3 regions of the uncultured Planococcus sp. genome follow, and region 1 is predicted to be linked to each of the others. Evidence: riboswitches for the same ligand, from Rfam matches in the RefSeq annotation. Region 1 holds a riboswitch; each other region holds the start of a gene.
The links. A riboswitch is a leader RNA that binds a small molecule or an ion and turns the genes downstream of it on or off. The one in region 1 is predicted to bind cobalamin.
Positions count from the first base shown of each region.

Region 1 (4,928 bases):
GCTATTGAACCAGTGCTTCGCCGTTTCACAGAGCAATATGGTGAGCATTTCAACTTCCAGACCGTAATGGGCGGGTTGCTGGAAAAATGGCATGATGGACCGATCGATCCGGCAAACGGCATCTACAAGCCAGCCGATGTCGCAGGCCATTGGAGAGAAGTCGGTGATCATTCAAGGATGCCGATCGACGGCACATTGATGATCGACAATCCCGTACAGTCGTCTTATCCCCCTTCACGAGTCTTTAAAGTGATTCAGGAAAACCACAACGACACCAGAGCCAATGAATACCTGCGCCGTGCAAGAGAAGCGCTCTTCGCATTCAACCAAAACATTTCAGAACCGTCTGTTATGATCGAGATCGTCAACAACATGGGACTCGACGGTGAAGCCATCGTCAAACAAGCCGAACTGCCAGCCGGACAACAAGCGTTAAACGAGGACTTCGCTCTCGCCAGAAGTCTGGGTGCCAGAGGCTTTCCATCCATCATTATGGTCAATGAAGAAAACAAAGGCATAAAACTTGTCGGCGGCCGCCCATTCGAATCCTATGTGGATGGCTTGAAGCAAGTGCTGAATCAGGACGAACTGCAAGCAAAGCCTCAACCCGCGCTTTCGCAGTTGTTGGAAAAAGAACAATTGCTTTTTTCCAAGGAAATCGAAGTCATGTACGATGTGGAGCTGACAGAAGTGAACTCGTTTATTGAAAAGGAACTTTCACCAGGTTATTATCAAGCAAATGAAATTTTAGGCGAAGCCTATTTCACATTGATTAAAAAATGAGGAGGAAACAAGATGGCGTATATCCTACAAGTGGATTTTGAGATGAATGGCCCTTTCGGAGACGAGATGGCTAAGGCATTTTCCGAACTGGCAACAAGCATCAACAATGAAAAGGGCTTTATCTGGAAAATCTGGACCGAAAGCCCGGAAACCAAAGAAGCCGGCGGAATTTACCTTTTCGAGACAAAAGGCGCGGCGGAAAAATATGTGAAGATGCACACTGAACGGTTAGCGGGCTTTGGCATATCACCGGTACATGCAAAGATTTTCGAAGTCAATTCTGCATTGACGGAAATCAATAAAGGTCCGGTCAAGCAGTAAAAGAACCACACCAAATGAAAAAGGGCAGGAGACGCTGATGAACCCATCGCGTCTCCTGCCCTTTTCATTTAGAAACTCTATTTTCCATTCCATTTATCTTCGAAAACCAGGTTTTCCAACGAACGCCTTTTTTCCCATCCCGCTGTTTCCAGAATTGGCTCGTCGGGATAATCTTCGGTATAGCCAAGCGAAAGTAAGGCGATCGGGTCGATATGCGGCGGGATGTCCAGAATATCCCGGACATCATTTTTCTTGTAGAAGCTTACCCATCCCATCGCCAATCCTTCTGCACAGGCAACCAACCACATATTTTGAATGGCGCAGGCAGTTGATAACGCATCTGTTTCGGGGATGGAATTGCGTCCCAGGACATGTGAGCCGCCGCGTGTAGGATCACATGTCACACAAATCGTCACCGGCGCTTGTTTCAACCCTTCAACTTTCAGATCAAGGAATTTGTTTTCCTTCTCCCCTTCATAATGGATGGCCAGTGCCCGCCGCTCCTTGTCTGCGGCCCAAGCCAATTTTTCTTTTGTTTCGGGCGAAGACACTAAGATGAAGTTCCATGGCTGCATAAACCCTACAGACGGCGCATGGTGAGCCGCATCCAGGATATTGGCGATCAGCTCCTCCGGAATGGCTGTCGGCAAAAAGGTTCGAATATCTCTTCTATTGTAAATCGCTTTATATACGCCTTCTTTTTCTTCTCTCGTAAACATCGATTCATCCTTTCAGCATCTCGTCATCACTTGTTGTCACTGGAATGAATATCCTATGGTTCCGTTACATCAAATTTCAAGGCCCACTTCAGAAAAGGTGGCCATCTCTCTCATCATGTTACAGGCTGCTTCTACGAGCGGGAATGCTAAAGCGGCGCCCGATCCTTCACCCAAACACATATCCATGTGCAGCAGCGGTCTGATGCCCAGCAGTTCACTGGCTCTTTTGCCGCCCGGTTCGGCACTTGCATGTGAAGGGATCAAGTAATCTTTCACTTTCGGCTCAATCGCAACAGCGAGCAGCGCCGCAATCGTGGAAATATAGCCGTCCAGCACAACCGGCACACGGTTGGCTGCCGCACCGATCATGACACCTGCCATTCCTCCGATTTCCAGGCCGCCGACTTTAGCAAGGACATCAATCGCATCGCGCTTATCCGGATTGTTGACCTCAATCGCCGTCTTGATGACCCTCACTTTATGTGAAATTCCGCCATTGCCGACCCCTGCCCCGTTGCCGGTAATCTCCTCAGGTGGAATGTCCCCCAGAACAGACAGAATCGCCGTGCTCGGTGTCGTATTGCCGATGCCCATTTCGCCGGTTCCCAGGATGCGGGCGCCGTTTCTAATTTCGGCTTCAGCAATTTCTATTCCCACTTCGAGCGACCCGATTGCTTCTTCTATGGTCATTGCAGGCCCTGTCGCGATATTGCCTGCGCCTTGCTTAATCTTCCGGTCAATCACTCCGGCATCACTTGGAAAGTCCCCTTTTACCCCGATATCCACGGTGACGATTTTCGCACCGGCCGGCTTCGCTAATACACCGACTCCGGTTATGCCTTTTGCGATGAACATCGTCTGTGCAAACGTCACCTCTTGTGGATTGGAAGAAACCCCTTCCTCATACACGCCATGATCAGCAGCCATCACCACAATCGCCTTTTGATCCACCACAGGATACAGTTCTCCATATATTCCCGCCAGCTGTACAGCCAGGTCTTCCAGTCTTCCCAGACTATGCGGCGGCTTGATGAGACTGTCCACCCGACTCTGTGCCATGTCCATCATTTCCAGATCCAAGCCCTCAATACGTCCAATCGTTTGCTTCAATAAATCCATCTTTTTCTTCTCCCTTCTATACTAAAAAGAAAAAGCCTTCAGTTTATTTGCGCGAACAAATAAACTAAAGACTTTTCCATGGTCTATAAGCAGAAAGTAAGCAGGCAGGTCTCCTGGCTCCGGATCGTCATTTCACAGGCCTTCCCAGACAAAAGTCCAGTGGCTATTTCCATAAAACTCCCCGTTACAGTGGCGGGACCGCTGAAGATTTCCACTTCATTCCCTATTCTCCCCGAAGGGCACCTCTTACTGATATTATATTTATGTTTCATCAAGCTTACACTGGATAATCTTGGGCAGTCAAGCTCGATTTGAGAGTTGATCAACTGCGCTAAACTATTCACGCCTGCACTTCAATTCCCACGCCATGATCACGTACTTCCTTCTCTACAGAACGCTTGCATTCCCTCTGAGCGCCAGCCTTCTCAACTAGTAGACAAGGAAAATCCCCTTTTATATATATCCGAAATTTTCTGCTGTCGTTATACCGGAAGACATGAAACCAATTCTCCATATACGGTGTCCTTTTATACATAAGGCTGCCCTCCACAGATATAGTCATAGGGGTTGTATTATATAAAAAGAATGTTGCGGAAGAGGTGAAAAAAATTGAAAAGAAAGATGAGTTTGTTTCTAATTGCCTTACTGCTCTTTGCAGGGGGAACCTTCTATTACAACACGTTTTTTTCTTATGAGACCTCTGAAGATTATGCTGATTTTCCAATCCCTAAAAAAGCAGCATTAATTGAAAAAAATCAGGATTCCAGGAGTTATACTTGGAAAAAAGCCTCTGAAGAAAATGGCATTCCACTTAGTTATGAAATCGTTTTGAAACTGAGTGGTTGGGAAAAGCAAGAACGGGAAGGTGCATCAGTCTCCTATAGGAAAGGAGACAAACACATCGACGTGATTTCTCAAGCACAGCTGTTGACCCTCCGTAATATGGAATGATTTTAACCACTAGATAACAGCGAAAGACAGCCTGAAATAAATGAAACCCCGAATGGCGACACTTATTAAGTGCCTGCCATTCGGGGTTCAGTCTCTGCTATAAGAATTACTTATTCAGCTGGTGTTAAATCTTCGATTGAATCGATGTCCATATAAGCTGGAACGACAAATCCGATTTTAGCGCCTTCAAGGTTAACTCCAAGATCGACTACACTGTCGCCATAAGTTTCAAGCTGAGTGGCGTGGGTTCCCGGCAACCATGCCGCTACCATTCCGTCTGCTTGTCCTTCAGAAACAGCCTGCCACATAACTGCATTGTCAAGCGGCGTCAATGTTACTTCAAAGCCTTGGTCTTCCAAAACTTTTCCGACAACATTCGTTGAAACGACTTCTGTATCCCATTCCACGTAAGCCAACTCAATTTCTGTGCCGTCTACTGCTTCTGTACCGGCTGTCCATTCAGCAACTTTATCACTGTTTTCTTCTACCCATGCAGTTGTAACTTCTTTAACATCTGCGCCATTTGAAACTTCCAGCATGATGCTTTCGATATCAGCAGACTCCCATTGGAATTGATCAAGAATTGTGTAGGCTTCAGGTTTTTCTTCTTCTAAACCTTCACGTACCATTGTGTTGATCGTTTCAGCATCGCCGAATACGCCATTAGGATCTTCAAGGTATTTCAAATCATACTTCTGGAACTTCCAGTGCGGGCTCCAGCCCGTGACGATGATCGGTTCTTCGTTGTCGATCGCTTCGCCTAAAGCTGTAGCCATCGCGCCGCTTGAAGAAGTGACAACTTCCCAGCCTTCAAGACTTTCATACTCTTCTGTTGCTGCTTCAGATGCAGCAACTACGCCTGCGCCTGCTTCAATGCCTGTGATTTTATAACCTAACTCTTCACCGTAGTTCACGCCTTCAGAATCGGAACCTTCAGCAGTTCCTGTGTCTGAACTTTCTTCGTCATTTCCGCACGCTGCTACAACAAGTGTCAGCATAAGTACGAACATAAGCCCTAAATGTTTCCATTGTAAT
Region 1 is NZ_CANMXD010000009.1:165,409-170,336, forward strand. It holds gene Q0785_RS14245 (DsbA family protein) at 1-783, shown strand, start outside; gene Q0785_RS14250 (monooxygenase) at 796-1,104, shown strand; gene bluB (5,6-dimethylbenzimidazole synthase) at 1,182-1,823, opposite strand; gene cobT (nicotinate-nucleotide--dimethylbenzimidazole phosphoribosyltransferase) at 1,893-2,942, opposite strand; cobalamin riboswitch at 3,028-3,204, opposite strand; gene Q0785_RS14265 (hypothetical protein) at 3,552-3,893, shown strand; gene Q0785_RS14270 (glycine betaine ABC transporter substrate-binding protein) at 4,004-4,928, opposite strand, start outside.

Region 2 (4,928 bases), on a different contig from region 1:
GAAGCGGATATTGAAGTGATTTATAAAGAAAACCTTGGTGGTTCAAATGTTGTTTGGACAGCTATGTTGAATGATAAGATTGATGTAATTCCGGATTATACCGGCACAATCGTCATCAATTACTATCAGGAAACTGCAGGAGATGCTGATGAAACATTAGCTTCCACAAAAGAGCTGGTAGCTGCAGATGGCATCATTGCACTGGAATCTTTCGGCTTCAACAATACGTATACGCTGGCTTTGGATGAAGACGAAGCGGAAAAATTGGATTTGGTAACCTTCAGTGACTTTGCTGCAGTATCCGAAGGTTTTATTCTGGGAGCGGTTTTTGAGTTCATCGATCGTCCTGATGGGCTGCCAGGTTTCCAAGACGAATACGCTTTGGAATTCCAGGATGTAAAAGGAATGGATCATGGCATGATGTACCGCTCGATCAATGCTGAAGAAGTGGATGTCATCAATTCCTATACGACAGACGGCCAATTGCAGATGTATAATCTGCGCGTCCTGGAAGATGATCAAAACTACTTCCCCCCTTACCATGCACTGCCGCTTGTGCGGACTGAGATTTTGAAGGAATACCCGGAACTTGAGGATGTTCTTCTTCAGTTAGCGGAGAAAATCGATGAACCAACCATGCAGGCAATGAATGCCAAAGTGGACAATGAAGGCCAGATGGTTGAAGTTGTAGCTGAAGAATTTTTACAGCAAGCTGGATTGATCGAGTGACCGATAAAATTGAAGAGAGAGAAGAAGCTGTTTACAGCATATCTTCTCTCTTTTTTTCTGTAAAAATGTACTTTTATGAAGGAGATTAAAGTGCTTATAGATTTTCCGAAAAACATTTTCAAGTTTTCTAATTATTGGTAATATGATAGCATACATAAAATTAATGTAGGTTACATTTACAGAAACGGAGGTAGCGTTTTGTTGATGCTCTTTGAAGTGCTTACAGTTTTACTTATGATCACAACGGCTCTTTTCATACATGAAATGGGCCATGCAATTGCAACAATTTCACAGAACAAAAAAGCCAAGGCAGAGATCTTTTTGGGTTCATCAAGTAAAGAGAAAAAACTGAAGTTGAATCTTGGTAGAATTACCTGTTATCTAACCATAGCGCTTTCAGGCTTCTGCCAGCCTTCGAATCGGGAAGAATTGCCGCCGAATACATTTAAACAAAGACTAATTTTCCTTGTTGGCGGACCGATTGCTTCATTGTTTGGGTTTGCGGCACTATACTTTGCTTCCCATTTTCTTTCCGGAGCAACTGGTACTATCATCATCAATCTTGCAGGCGCAAACTTTTTTATATGTGCAACTTCATTGATTCCCTTCACCTATCCACCATTTTTAGGCGGTGGTCCAAGTGATGGATTACAGATTTTAAACTTGATAAAAGAAAATAGAAAACAAAGTAAAGCAGTTTCATAAGAACATATATCATTAGTTTATCGATAGCTGATATAAAGAAAACAACCAGAATACGAAACCTTGCAAGCTTTTCATACAAGGGGCTAGGGCATACTTTAAATCCTACAAAAATATTGTAAGTTATTAGTTGGAATGAAAGTCAGTGAGAATAATTGCCACTGGCGGAAGACTAAAATTACTTATTCTCCTCAAATGAATTTTAGAATCAGCGATTTTACTGGAATGCAAACTCTGCAGGTTTTAAATAACTGAATAATCAATCTTTTTATTTTAAATTTTTGATGAAGCGGAGTATGATAAGGGTAAAAGGAGGAGGAGTTTAAATGGAACCTACTTTTGGTCTTGTGCCCATGCTCATCCTTTCGGTCATTGTCATCGTGCTCATCGCGTTCTATTTCTTCTTCCATCACTGGGCAAAATGAGCGCACCACAGGAAGCCGCATACTGATATGCGGCTTCCTGTGTAATTGTCTTTGGTTATCGCTTTTGTGAAGTCTCTTGAAAACCAAACCAATCTCTTTTATCGGAAAACTCTATATTTTCTGTGGTTGATATGCTATAGTTGTCAGAATTACATAACGTGTAAGAGTTGGTGCCAAGCTGCGGCTTGGCTTAAAAGGGAAGAACGGTGAAAATCCGTCGCTGTCCCGCAACTGTAAATCGGAGCGATTCACAAAAACCACTGTCTCAGACGGGAAGGTGTGATGAGCGTTGAAGATGAGCCAGGAGACCTGCCAATTTCTAGTGCGCGCCAAATACCTACGTGGAAATAGGTGGTGACATTCATTTTGCGACAACAAGTTTTTGCATGCTTTTTAAGCGTCTATTGAACTTGAATGTTAAGCCATTTCCCATAAGCGGAGATGGCTTTTTTGTATTTGGCATCTTGTAAATCCTAAAGGAGGAATAGCGGATGAAAACAGTGAGTACAGTCGTAGGCTACCCGTATATCGGAGAAAATCGGGAATGGAAGCGCAGTTTGGAATCGTTTTGGAAAGGTGGATTATCACAGGAGCAGTTCCTCGCAGAAATGAAAGAGATTCGCCTGAACAATCTGAAACGGCAGCAATCGCTTGGATTGGAGTTGTTGACTGTCGGGGATTTCACTCTTTATGACCGTATGCTTGATCACGCGGTCATGTTCGGCTTAGTGCCGGCCCGCTACAAATGGTCAGAGGACAAGGTCGATCTGGGCACTTATTTTGCGATGGCCCGTGGAGCGGATGAAGTAGTGGCTTGTGAAATGACTAAATGGTTCAATACAAATTACCATTACATTGTTCCTGAATACGAAGGACAGCTTTTGCAGTTGACGTATAATCATCTGGTTTCCTATTTCAATGAGGCGAAAGAAGAGTTAGGAATCATAACAAAACCTACGCTGATTGGACCCTTTACATTTCTCCAGCTGGTGAAAGGGTATGATGCTAAGTCGAAAGCTATGTTCTTGCTGCAGCTTTTGCCGCTTTATGCGAAAGTGCTTCAGCAGCTCGTCGATGCGGGAGCGGAATGGATTCAAGTGGAAGAGCCTGCATTAACGCTGTCCTTGGACGAAGAAGACGTCAAACTGGTCAAGGAAATCTACACGCAATTAGCAGACGATGTACCGGCTGCGAAAATTATGCTGCAAACTTATTTTGAAGCCCTTTCGGCATATGAAGAACTGTCGCAATTGCCCGTCTCGGGAATCGGCCTTGATTTTGTTCAGGGAGCAGAAGAAAATATGGCTGCAATCCGCAAATGCGGTTTTCCAAAAGACCGGGTATTGGGAATCGGGACTGTGAACGGACGGGATATTTGGCGTGCTAACCTAGCGGAAAAAGCAGTGAATCTTCAAGCCGTCTTAGCTGTATGTGATGTGGCAGAAGCATGGATTCAATCTTCCTGCAGCCTGCAGCATGTGCCGGTGACCACAAAAAAAGAGAAAGCCCTGCCGCATGTCCTGTTGGATGTCCTATCGTTTGCGGATGAAAAAATTGGAGAACTGACACAGCTGACTGCCTATGTGCGGGAAGGGTCATGGTCCGGCAATCGAAACGTATCCGAAAGCATTCGCGCGATTGAAGCGTTGACACAGCATGAAGTTAGAGAAAACATTCAGGTGAAAGAGCTTGTCTCGCAAGTGAAGCCGGAACATTTTACGCGTCCGCTGGTTTTCAAAGAACGCCAGAAACAGCAGCAGCAAGCTCTCGGGCTGCCGATTTTTCCGACTACGACCATTGGCAGTTTTCCACAATCCGGTGAAGTAAAGCGTACACGGAGTGCTTGGCGCAAAAAGGAGATCACGGATTCGGCGTATGCGGAATTTGTGAAGAATGAAACCGCACGCTGGATTGAGCTTCAAGATGAAATTGGATTGGATGTGTTGGTCCATGGGGAATTTGAGCGGACAGACATGGTGGAGTATTTCGGCGAGAAATTGACGGGCTTTGCCTTTACCCAAAAAGCTTGGGTGGTATCTTACGGTTCCCGCTGTGTGAAACCACCGATCATTTATGGGGACGTTGAATGGACTGCACCGATGACAGTCAAGGAAGTCGTGGAGGCGCAGCAATTGACTTCGAAATACGTGAAAGGAATGCTGACAGGGCCGGTGACGATCTTGAACTGGTCATTTGTCCGGGACGACATTTCGCATGAACAAACAGCCAACCAGCTTGCACTGGCATTGAGGAAAGAGATAGACGCCCTTGAAAAAGCCGGCATCCAAATTATTCAAGTTGATGAGCCGGCATTGCGTGAAGGTTTGCCGCTTCGCAAAGAAAATTGGCATGAATATTTGGATTGGGCGGTGAATGCCTTTAAACTGGCGACATCGGGTGTGGCGAATGAAACGCAGATCCATACCCATATGTGCTATTGCGAATTCAATGATTTCATTGAGCCAATACGCGCCCTTGATGCAGACGTCATTTCAATTGAGACGTCAAGAAGCCATGGAGAACTGATTGAGTCACTTAAAAAGAATCCATATGAACTGGGTGTTGGACTGGGCGTCTATGACATTCATAGCCCGCGTGTCCCAAGCGTAGAGGAAATGGAGGCGATTTTAACAGACAGTTTAGCGGTGATTTCCAAAGAGCAATTTTGGATCAATCCGGATTGCGGCTTGAAAACCAGGCAGGAAGCAGAAACCGTCGCTTCGCTGAAAAACATGGTGACAGCGGCACAAAAATTACGGAAGCTCCAGCACCAGCCTAGTTAACACAGTTTTATGCACATCCAGGAATTCACTTCTCCTGGACGTGCATTTTCTATTGGGACACCAATTTTGTTTAATAGGAGCGTATCTCAAGGACATTAAATGAAAAAAATCCACTTCCTCATCGGAAGTGGATTTTACGCTTCTATACGAATAGATGGCCGAACAACACAAGAATCGGCAAAGTGATGATGGTACGCAATACAAAGATTACAGCCAGTTCCCAGAATTTCACCGGGATATTCGAGCGCAGGATCAGGATGCCGATTTCAGACATATATATGATTTGCGT
Region 2 is NZ_CANMXD010000002.1:306,140-311,067, forward strand. It holds gene Q0785_RS03770 (glycine betaine ABC transporter substrate-binding protein) at 1-729, shown strand, start outside; gene Q0785_RS03775 (site-2 protease family protein) at 934-1,434, shown strand; cobalamin riboswitch at 2,008-2,188, shown strand; gene metE (5-methyltetrahydropteroyltriglutamate--homocysteine S-methyltransferase) at 2,348-4,639, shown strand; gene Q0785_RS03785 (YjiH family protein) at 4,782-4,928, opposite strand, start outside.
Region 2: another riboswitch for cobalamin. It lies ahead of metE (5-methyltetrahydropteroyltriglutamate--homocysteine S-methyltransferase); the one in region 1 lies ahead of cobT (nicotinate-nucleotide--dimethylbenzimidazole phosphoribosyltransferase).

Region 3 (4,928 bases), on a different contig from region 1:
GTAATTCCGGCGCTCAAAATACTCGCCTGTCTGCCACTCAGATCCTGAAAACTTACTGAAGGCTCCTTTTTCTTCGGCCAGCTTCATTGAAGCGCGGATCGTTTGATAAGCGATTTCTTCGTACAGCGTATCCGCAAATTCAACGGCTTTTTCCGTTTCCCAATGGATGCCTTCAAGCGCCAGGAGATGGTGCCAACCAAAAGTTCCTAATCCTCATTTCTATTCAATAAAGGTCGTAAGCCTTTATCCGTTCTCTTATGAACTGCTGCATGTCACCATGCAGATTAGACTATATCACGTTCCTTTTTTAAGGAACCCCTGCTTTTCCACTATCATAAACTTATAGTGTACTCTACTCCCTTGTCTCCTCTAAGGAGTGGTTTCGATAGTCGTTAGGCTTTTATATCTCAACTGTTTTATATAAATAATTTGGGAAATTATCGTTTTTTAGTCTAGCTCGGATAGTAGTACGCTTAATCTCGGTTAATTTTGCACACTCAGATATGCTTAGATAACAAATTCCATCAACTAAGATTTCTTTTCTATGAGGCATATTTTTTTTCATGCTTTCCACAGCCAACTTAGGCTTAGGAACTCCTTTATTACTTGAAACCCATCCGCTCATACTTTTTTCTTTATACAGCTGCCTTCTTATTTCTTTCCAGTCACTTATATGAGTTCTTCCGAAAAAAGGATTTTTTTCTCCTGTTTTCAAAGAAGCTTTTTCTGAGAGTAGCTTTTTAACTTCCTCAGAGTGGCTTCTCCCATAAAAATGATTTCCACTCCCTGTCATTTTTTCTGATTTGAGTCTTCGCTCTGCTTCAGAAAATAGCCGACCTTTTGTTCCTGTACCACCTAAAGTTAAGTTATATCCGTGAGCAAAACTGTTATATTTTACGACATAATATGCCTCAAGAGCATAAAGTTCTTCTTGGGTGAACTTTTCATTTTCTTCTATTACAGTGAAAACAAAAGCTTCTTCTCCGTACTTATTAAAACTTTTTTGAAGATGATCGTTTTTGTGTCTATTTTTTCTTAGTTCTGAGAAGTGACCAATTTTCCGCCTATTTAAATTTACAGTTTCCCCGATATAATACTTACCCGTTTCGTTATTTAAAATCGAATAAATTCCCTTCATTACTTTGTCCTCCTTTCCTTTAGATTCAATTGAGATAATTTAGCACGGGATTGTCTCGTTTGAGAGTTTCCCCGTTTAACAGGGTTTTCTTAAAGAGTTACCCCTTTAAGCCACTGGATACTCAATGGCGCGGTATTTTTTATTCGTGGCATCAGCCTGCCCGACAGAAATCGTATTCAAGTCGATGACGTTATCCAGCATGCGCACCTGAACCCGTATCACCCGCTCTAACACGTCCGCTTTGACCGCTCTCGGCAAGTTGACGGATGACAAGTTACAGACAACAAAATCCCCCGGCTTGCGAACCATGACAAGGTTGCCGTCTTCATCGGTATATTCTTTCATGATGGTTGTTGCAGACATATTTTGTGTTATTTCTGTACACAAATTACTGCAGTAGATCGATGTAAGCCCTCTGCCTCTTGTATGCTTGTTCGGATTTTGGCGGTTCACTTCGTCCCGGTAGAACATATACGGTGTGCCGGTTTCCAGCTGCGACACCATGATGCGCGCCATAATCTCCATCGCGCGGTAAGTTTTGCGCGGCAATAGCGGATGTTCCACAGCTTCCTGGTATTTCTCGCTGAAGTATTTTTCATCGGTTTCATCGTAAAAGTCTTCGAGACCCAACGCGTTGCCGTTTTCGTCTTTCCAGCCCATCACTTGCTTGATCTGATGCGGACAGAAGGTATGCCATTCCCCAATGCTGCGGCCCGTTTCGTCCTTTTCCTGCAGCCGTTCCATAAACAGATCCGGAATCGACACACCGGTGAAAATATCGTGCGCTTTGCGGCGTTCGTCACCGTTATTGGTCTTCAGATCCAAAAATCCGTTCATGATATCCTTGTGGAAAACGTCCAAGTAAATCGCCACTGCGCCTTGGCGCTGGCCCAGCTGATCGACACTGACGGCCGTATCATTGACCAGTCGGATCCACGGCACGACGCCTGACGAATTGCCTTTGAACTTTTTGATGTCCGAGCCCAAAGCCCGCACTTTTCCGTAATAGATGCCGATACCGCCGCCATCTTTGCTGAGGCGTGCGATGTCCCAGTTGTTCAAATAGATGCCATCCAATGAATCATCGACGGTATCGATAAAGCACGAAGACAATTGGCCGAAGCTCTTTCCGGCATTCGATAAAGTCGGGGTCGCTACTGTCATATACAGATGGCTCATTGCCCAGTAGGCTTCTTTGACCAGTTCCAACCGTTGGTCTTTCGATTCGTTTTGCATCAAGGTCATCGCAATGACCAAAAAACGTTCCTGTGGAAGTTCGAACAAGCGTCCTTCATAATCTTTCGCCAAATAGCGGTCAGCCAGCAGAAACAAGCCGATGTAGTTGAACAGCAAATCCCGCTCCGGTGCAATTTCCTGTCCCAATTCAGTGATTTCTTCTTTCGAATACGCCGCAAGGAGCTCTTCGGAATAAATACCGATCTGTGTAAGCTCGTCAATCAGCCCATAGAAATCGCCGTATTTCTTTGAAGCGGAAAATCTGCGGCTGTCTGCAGCTTTTCCGTACAAGTCGACTGCATACAATTCTGCCGCCACGTATGTCCAATCCGGTTCATCCATGGTGATGCGGTTCAAAGCATAAAGCAACGACTGTTCTCCTTTTGCCTGTCCAGCCAACTTTGCTGCCCGTTCCAGCAGTTCACGCGTATCCAGTCCATATACATCCGTTGCCCGTTGAAGGGCTCTTTCCACTGCATTCATTTCTGTTGCTTCGATTTTCGTATTCATATCAGCACAACTCCTTTGCGTATTCGTTCACTTTCATGCGCCGCTGCTTGCGTTCCTGGGCGCTTTTGAATAGCTTTTCTTCGGCAGCCGTTTCCGGAATCACACCAGTTACAGGTGTCGGTTTGCCTTCGCTGTCGACTGCCACCATCGTCAGGATTGCCGTAGTCGTTAAACTTTTTTCACTGGTTTCAATATGCTGGCATTCGGCTTTGACGTATACTTCCATCGATGTTCTGCCTGTTGAAATGACCACACCTTCCAAAATGAGGATATCTCCCACTTTCGCAGAAGACAGGAAATTTACGGTGTCAATCGACGCTGTCACAACTGCTTTGCCACTGTGTCTCATCGCTGTGATAGCGGCAATCTCATCAATATAAGCCAATACCGTGCCTCCGAAAATGGTGCCCATATGGTTGGTGTCCGGGGGCAGCACCAGCCTTGTTTGAATGGTTCTTGCTACGCCTGCTGCTAACGGTTCCGTCATCTGCATTCAATCCTCCATCTCTGAGTAAAAAGAAAAAACCCCATCCTCTCAGGGAGGATGGGGTTGAAAACGCAGAATATCAGATGAAAACAGCAGAAAAGGGCTGTTCCACACATAAATACCTTTGTTATCCCTCTCAGCTCCCGGAGAAGATCATAAACGATAACGAAGGCAGGTCTCCTGGCTTGTGCGTCATCCTCTGCTATCTCCTTCCCGCCCATTGGACAGTGGATTGCGATAGCTCGTCAGCACTTACAGTTGCGGGAACAGCTCCGGAATTTAACCGGCTTCCCTATTAAGCCTTTTCAGGCACCTTCGTTATTGGTTCTACTATATATAGTTTTTATTTTCATCAAATCACTAAATATTGTATTTCTAAACTATAAATCACTTTCATTGCTTTGACAAGAAATTTTTCAACCTTCTGGTTGGGTGAAGGTTTTATTTGATCGTCAAATGCCGCTTCAACGCCTGCTTAACTGTACCCATAGTTGTCAATTGGCTGAAATCTACACGTGCTTCAATCGCTTTCAAAGCCAATTCTGGCCGAATTCCGGTGAAAATCAGTTGAATGCCGAGCAAGCGCATGATGTGATCGACCTTGTAGAGAAACTCCGCTACGACATTATCGATATTGTAGATGCCGGATACATCGATGATGAGGCATTGCAGGTTCTCCCCTTGAATTTTTTGCGGGATGATATCAAGCAGCCGATTGCTTCGGTCACCATCGACAGAACCCACAAGCGGCAACACGGCCAGGCCATCAATGATCGGAACGATGGGGGTCGATATTTCGTTTTTCAATTGCAATAAGTCCCGCTCCGTTTGTTTTTGCGCGCTGATGTCATGGATGATCGATTGAATGGCAACCGTTTCTCCATACTGAACGGGATAACAATACAACTCTACATCTGCTAGGGTCCCATCAAAACGTCTAACGGTGGTCTCCATCAATTCTCCGATCGCGCGGTCTTCCATGCCCGTGCGGATGCGTTCAGTGATGAGCTCTTTATAGTCTTCAGTAAAAACATCCACCACATTCGCACCGATGAGCGTCTCTTTGCTGGCTTTGAAAAAATCCGATCCCGGCTGATTTATATATAGGACTTTCTGATTTGAATGGATGATGGTCGTTTCGTTCGAATACTCCGCTATTTGCTGATAGATTTCTTCTTTTTCAGTAATGCTCAGTTGTGGTACTGGCGATAAACTTGGCATTTTTTCTCACTCCTTCTGGCTAAGAAACTGCCTTATCCTCTATTTTACACTTTTTCAGAAAAACTTTCAGGGTCTGCAGATGTTTCAAATATCTGAATCATTCCTTTATTTACACTTCTATTTCAAAACTTGTAAAACAGAAAAATTATGCTATGATAAGAAATTGTGATTTCGGAATATCTTTTTGACACCGTTTTTGGAAATACAGTAACGTAAAGTTATGGCAAATGGAGATACACCATGAAACAATTAACAGGAAATGCTTTTCATTACGGCTGGGTCATTATCGCGATTGCAGCCTTGTCCCAATTTTTCTCTGGCCCCGGACAAACTTAT
Region 3 is NZ_CANMXD010000010.1:21,239-26,166, forward strand. It holds partial or broken gene Q0785_RS14580 (ribonucleoside-diphosphate reductase subunit alpha) at 1-213, opposite strand, end outside; gene Q0785_RS14585 (NUMOD3 domain-containing DNA-binding protein) at 401-1,138, opposite strand; partial or broken gene Q0785_RS14590 (ribonucleotide reductase N-terminal alpha domain-containing protein) at 1,262-2,884, opposite strand; gene Q0785_RS14595 (acyl-CoA thioesterase) at 2,886-3,371, opposite strand; cobalamin riboswitch at 3,524-3,703, opposite strand; gene Q0785_RS14600 (PAS domain S-box protein) at 3,813-4,592, opposite strand; gene Q0785_RS14605 (MFS transporter) at 4,833-4,928, shown strand, end outside.
Region 3: another riboswitch for cobalamin. It lies ahead of Q0785_RS14595 (acyl-CoA thioesterase); the one in region 1 lies ahead of cobT (nicotinate-nucleotide--dimethylbenzimidazole phosphoribosyltransferase).